DNA from 2 places in the Rahnella sp. AN3-3W3 genome. Region 1 is predicted to be linked to the other one. Evidence: predicted binding sites of a transcription regulator. Region 1 holds the regulator's gene; the other holds the start of a gene.
The links. Region 1 encodes CRP, which controls carbon source genes, mostly activating them, when cyclic AMP is high. Its sites were predicted from a motif close to ATGTGANNNNNNTCACAT; they were not measured.
Positions count from the first base shown of each region.

Region 2: UC15_RS02180 (PTS glucitol/sorbitol transporter subunit IIC) is a predicted target of CRP. The motif match lies at 1,709-1,726, and genes of this name have one in related genera.

Region 1 covers NZ_JYDG01000040.1:21,548-24,659, reverse strand. Annotated here, with positions in the region: gene UC15_RS11750 (YccS/YhfK family putative transporter) at 1-1,182, opposite strand, end outside; gene crp (cAMP-activated global transcriptional regulator CRP) at 1,244-1,876, opposite strand; gene UC15_RS11740 (OsmC family protein) at 2,240-2,647, shown strand; gene UC15_RS11735 (LysR substrate-binding domain-containing protein) at 2,649-3,112, opposite strand, start outside.
Region 2 covers NZ_JYDG01000004.1:48,444-51,555, forward strand. Annotated here, with positions in the region: gene srlB (PTS glucitol/sorbitol transporter subunit IIA) at 1-27, opposite strand, end outside; gene UC15_RS02175 (PTS glucitol/sorbitol transporter subunit IIB) at 37-1,026, opposite strand; gene UC15_RS02180 (PTS glucitol/sorbitol transporter subunit IIC) at 1,075-1,623, opposite strand; gene cueO (multicopper oxidase CueO) at 1,885-3,112, opposite strand, start outside.

The DNA of each region.
Region 1 (3,112 bases):
CCAGTAAGGCTTGGGCAGATTAAAGAACAGGCCCAGGCTGCTGCCAATCGCCAGAATGATCCCCAGACGGGCGGCATTGCGCAGGGCGACAGATTTGAAGGAAAGATAGCTTTTCAGCGCAGGCCAGAAGGGTAAACGCGGCTGAGTGTTCATCAGGTCACGTTTGTACAACGGGCGCTGTGTCCGCAGCAGGCGCGCAATGCGGCTGAAGTGGTAGTAGCAAAACTGGCCGACCGGGTTCTCAGGATTGCGCGCGGCGATTTTCTCCAGCGCGGCCAGCTCGTTGGCCATCGTAAACCGTTCGGATAAACGGTGATAAAGAATGTCGTCGGCGATGACCCGCAGACGGGCGGAAATCACCTGCGCATTACGGCGGATAACCGCTTCGGCGTGGCTTTCTTCCACCAGCTTCTGCACTTCTTCCGGCTGATGCAGGCTCACCGTGATGTGCTCCTGCAAATCAAGCGCGACCTGAAAACGTTGAAACAGTCTTTTGTGGTGATGATGATGGCCGTGTTGCGGCAGCATGTGCAGTTGCTGATAGAGCAGGGCAATCAGGTCGATGACCTGCTGCTGTCGCGTCAGCAACGGGGGTAACGCGGTTTCAGGATCGGTGTGTTGCGTCAGCAGGCTGTATTTAGCTTCGAAGTAATCCGCGAGTTGCAGATAGAGCTGACTGAGCGTTTCGCGCATCGGCTGTTCTTCCGATATGCGAAACCACGCCCAGTTAAATAATCCGTACCAGGCCGTACCGGCGGCGAAAAGCACCGGCGCCTGCCATATAGGGCGTACGCCGACCATACTCAGTGTGAAAATGGTCGCCACCAGCGCGCCGGGCAACAGCCGCGCATGCAACGGGCTGATTTCGCCGGTCACGCCAAGCAGTAATGCCAGCGACAACATGATGAGCGGCAGGGGAATGTGCCAGCTTTCCAGCATCACTTGCAGCAGAATGCTGCTCACGGCAAACAGCGTTCCGCCAATTATCAGGCGTTTGAAAAAGCGTTTATGCGGAGTATCGAGGCCCGCGACGTTGCAGCAGGCAGGACAAAGAGAGAACAGCAGCCCCATTTGCAGATTGCCGAACAACCAGCAGATACCAACGGGCAGGCACAACACCAGCGTCTGGCGCAGCGCGTAGTTAACTTCCGGATGGTAAAACAGTCTTCGCCATAGCGTCATGGATAAAGCTTAGCCCATAAAAAAGGCGCGACAGTGTTCTGCCGCGCCGATTTTTAAGGGATTAACGTGTGCCGTAAACGACAATCGTTTTACCGTGTGCCGAGATCAAACTTTGATCTTCAAGCATTTTGAGAATACGTCCGACTGTTTCACGTGAACAACCGACGATTTGGCCGATTTCCTGACGGGTGATCTTGATTTGCATCCCGTCCGGATGGGTCATCGCATCAGGCTGTTTAGCCAGATTAAGCAGAGTTTGAGCGATACGCCCTGTTACGTCGAGGAAGGCCAGGTTGCCGACTTTCTCTGACGTCACTTGCAGACGGTTTGCCATCTGCGCGGAAAGACGCATCAGAATATCCGGGTTAACCTGAATCAGCTGGCGGAATTTTTTATAAGAAATTTCAGCCACTTCACAGGCAGTTTTTGCACGAACCCACGCACTACGTTCCTGACCTTCTTCGAAGAGTCCCAGCTCGCCGATGAAGTCACCTTGGTTAAGGTAGGACAGTATCATTTCTTTGCCTTCTTCATCCTTGATAAGGACAGCAACTGACCCTTTCACGATGTAGTAAAGCGTTTCGGCTTTTTCACCCTGGTGAATCAGCGTACTTTTAGAAGGATACTTATGTATATGACAGTGAGACAGGAACCATTCAAGAGTCGGGTCTGTTTGTGGCTTGCCGAGAACCATTTGCTATTATCCTCTGTTGTTATCGCTGCCCAAAATCACAGGGCTCAGAGTTCCCTGTATGGCACTTCAAAATCCAAAGCGCCCTTTCAGCATATAACTCCCCAGAAATGCTGCAAGCGGGTGTCGGAGTGAAACAGCCTGATTATTGCCGTTATCACCGTGGGTTCTGTTCTTAAACCGCGAAAACCGTCACCGCAATTCACTGGAAAGTATGTTTCGGCTTTGTTTGTAGCACAGGTTTGCAATGCTGTCTTCTGTTGTCTCGCTTCAGCATGATGGCGATCGGGTTACGTTGCCAGATTTTAGGTGAAAGGGTACTCTGGGAGCGGAATTCGACGAGTTTATTCACCGGGAGAATAGTTCATGCACGCACGCGTAAAATGGGTAGAAGGGCTGACGTTTTTAGGCGAGTCAGCGTCAGGCCACCAGATTTCTATGGATGGTAATGCGGGCGATAAAGCACCCAGCCCGATGGAAATGCTGCTGATGTCCGCAGGCGGTTGCAGCGCGATTGATGTGGTGTCTATTTTGCAAAAAGGCCGTAATGACGTGCGTGATTGTGAAGTCAAGCTGACCTCACAACGCCGCGAAGAAGCGCCGCGCCTGTTCACGCACATCAATCTGCATTTTATCGTCACCGGTAAAGATCTCACCGATAAGATTGTCGAACGTGCCGTCAGCCTGTCTGCGGAAAAGTACTGCTCTGTGTCCCTGATGCTCGGCAAAGCGGCTACCATCACGCACAGCTTTGAAGTGATCAGCGTCGAATAAGTTACGACCAGTCATACGCGTGGCACTGGCTGCGCAATAAATCCAAAAATCGCCGCGCGGCAAACGTCAGCGGCGATTTTTGCGAGTAAAGCACGCAATATTCCGCCTGCGGCAGGGTATCGATATTGAGCTCACACAATTTGTCCTGCAATCCAAACGGCGCTTTCATCGCCCGCGCCACAATGGTCAGATAATCAGACTGCAACACCATATTTAGCCCGCACACCACCGAATCTGTATGCACCGGCATTTCCGCTGCCGGCTGATGAAATCCTCCCATCGATACCCTGATTTGCTGGTAATACCCCATATCCGTTTCGGGCAACAGCCAGCGCGCATCCTGTAATTCCTTCAGAGTTGTGGAGCCTGCCAGCGGATGTCCACGCCGGGCGATAACGCAGAAAGGTGCGCTGAACAGTGGCTCACGTACCAGATCTTCCAGCGGAAATCCCGGCCCGGCGGTAC
Region 2 (3,112 bases), on a different contig from region 1:
GATAGTGGTCTGATAAATGGTTTGCACGATGACTCCTTACTGATAGATGAAAGCGGAAGCGGCCCAGGCGATAAGTACCGTCGGTGCGCCGGTCAGAAAACGGCTGACCAGCACCGAGGGCACGCCCACGCGCACGGTGTCCTGTTTGGCTTCGGCCAGCGACAGTCCGACGGGAATGAAATCACACGCCGCCTGAGCGTTGATGGCGAAAAGTGCAGGCAGCGCCAGATGTGGCGGGATATTGCCCAGCCCGATCTGCACACCCACCAGCACACCGATAACCTGCGCAATGACCGCGCCGGGGCCGAGGAAAGGAGATAGCAGCGGGAAGGAACAGATCAGCGCCAGCATCACCAGCCCGACCGGGCTTTTCGCCAGCGGCGTCAATCCGTGCGCCACCAGATCACCCAACCCGGAGGCCATAATGATGCCGATCAGCGCCGCCACGAACGCCATAAATGGCAGGATGGTTTTGAGCACCGTATCGATGGTGTCGCGCCCGGCCTGGAACAACACGGCAACGCCGGAGCCCATACCCATACCGACTTTCGCCAGCAGGCCGTCGCTCTGTTCGGTGATTTTTTTGGTGGTGTCGTAGTCACGCCCTGCCGCAGACGCAGCCGGTTTCGGCGTCGTCGTTTCCGGTTCCGCGGCGTCTGTGCTTTCAACAACAATGTCATGCTCACGCACACCGGAAACATAAATATCTTCGGTAATAAACTGCGCCAGCGGGCCGGACTTGCCGGTCGAATGGATGTTTATGGTCGGGATGCGCCGTTTAGGATAAATGCCGCAGCGCAGCGTGCCGCCGCAGTCGATGACCGCCACACCGATTTCTTCCGCCGGAGGTTCGCCTTCTTTAAAACCATCCACCGTTTCCCAGCCGGTCAGTTCCGCCAGCTTGTCGACAATCGCCGGGCGCGTGCCCGCCGTGATATACACCACTTTTTTGCCGGGCACCGCGTCAATCAACAGCGGACCACCCCAGCCACCTTCACCCCGGTTAATACGGATCGTAACGCTCATTTTCTGCTCCGGTTTTTAGAATTGGATTTTGAATAGACTGGAACCTGCCTACAGCTGAACCTGACGATCTAGCTGAATGCCCATCTTGCGTTCGAAGATGCGAGTGGTGAGATCCGTTATCCAGCCGCGGAAGAAGTTGGTCACCATGCCGACCAGGAAATAACTGACGGCCAGCGGCCCGAGCGGCAGTCCCAGCGTGGTCAGCCCGCTGGCAACGCCCAGATAGACGAACAGTTCGCCGGGGTTAATATGCGGGAAGAGACCGTTCATGGAGTGGCAGCTGTAAGAGCCCGCCGCGTAATAGCTGGGTTTGTAGATTTCAGGCATAAAGCGCCCGAGGCTCAGGGTCATCGGGTTGCAGAAAACAAAGGTGCCGATCACCGGCAGCAGCAGGTAGCGGGAAATCGGATTGCCAGCACAGCGCTGTGCCAGACGTTCGATTCGCCGTTGTCCGACAAAAACAATCAGCGCGTTCATGACTACCAGCAAACTGATTAAGAGAGGCAGGATGCCGGTGACCATCCCGACAAACACCTCTCCGCCTTTTTGAAACAGGCCGATAAACCACTCAGCACCGTGCGTTATTACATCGATCATCATCTTCTCCTGTAGGGGACGTGGGTTTACGCTTTCATGTTTTGTTACTCCACGCTGAAAATATAATCATTATGAATTTATATTAATTATATATTGATCACATTTTGAAAGTTTAACCTTTCAACTTGAAAGATTGATAATCAAGGGGCATTACGGGAAGAAGAAGGGAGCAGGAAGAAAGAGGGATGAAACTGGCCCGAGGAACGTCTCAGGCCAGTTTATTTTTAGAAATTTTTAAGAAACTACAGAAAGGAAAACCCGTTACGCCGACACCGTAAATCCAAGCATCATGCCGGTATCTTCATGTTCCAGCAGATGACAGTGCGCCATATAAGCATGTTGTTTATTGGCCAGATGGTTGAAGCGCACCAGAACTTCACTGCGGGCACCCTCAACACGCACGATATCTTTCCAGCCCTGCCGATGCGGCGGCACGGGCTGACCATTTTCAGAAAGAATACGGAACTGCGTGCCGTGGATATGGAAAGGATGCAGCATCATGTCGCCTTCACCGGAAATGGTCCATTTTTCGTACTGGCCTTGTTTCACATCGAAAGCGGGCACATTCATATCGTAGGCTTTGCCGTTAATTTTGTTGCCCTGCATGAAGTCGTAACCGGCGGACGATTTGCTCATGTCCATGCCCGCCATGCTGCCGTGACCGTCATGTTCTGAACCCGACATGCCCGGCATTGCTGCCATATCGCCGCCGCCATGATCCATGCTCATGCCAGCCATCGCATTGTGGCCATAGCGTTTCATCAGCGCCGCCATACCCTGCTGGTCCAGTTGCGGATCCATCATCAGTTGCAGCCAGCGGGTTGGCAGATTATCGACGGACACCAGCGCAGGCAGCGGCACCAGCGTGTCCGGCAGAGAACTGCCGCTTTGCGTCAGCGTCGGCTGAATACGCAGCACCGGCAACGGTTTGTCGAACGGTGCCAGCGTCATCCCCATCTGTTTCACCGGCAGCGTAACCAGATCAAAGGCTTTGCCGTCGCTGCAATCAATCAGCACTTCAAAACGCTCGCCCATCAGCAAGGATAAATCGCTGACTTTCACCGGTTCAGGCAGGAAACCGCCGTCGCTGGCGATGACGTACATTGGACGCTGGTCACTGGTGGCGATGTGCAGCGAGCGCGCATTACAGCCATTGAGCAGACGAAAACGCACCCAGCCGCGGGAAATACCGTGCTGCGGATAGACTGCGCCGTTGGTCAGCATATGTTGCCCGAACCAGCCGACAGCCGCGGTCATCACGTCCATCTGATAATCTATCTGTCCGGCGTCGTTCAGGCGTTTATCCTGCAAAATGACCGGAATATCATCCACGCCCCAGCGTTTCGGGATCTGCAACAGGTCGCTGGCTTCATCTTCAATCAGCACCATACCGGCCAGACCCATCGCCACCTGATAACCGCTGGTCTGATGCGGATGCGGATGGAACCAGCAGGTCGACGCTGGCTGATCGAGTGTGAAACTGACTTTT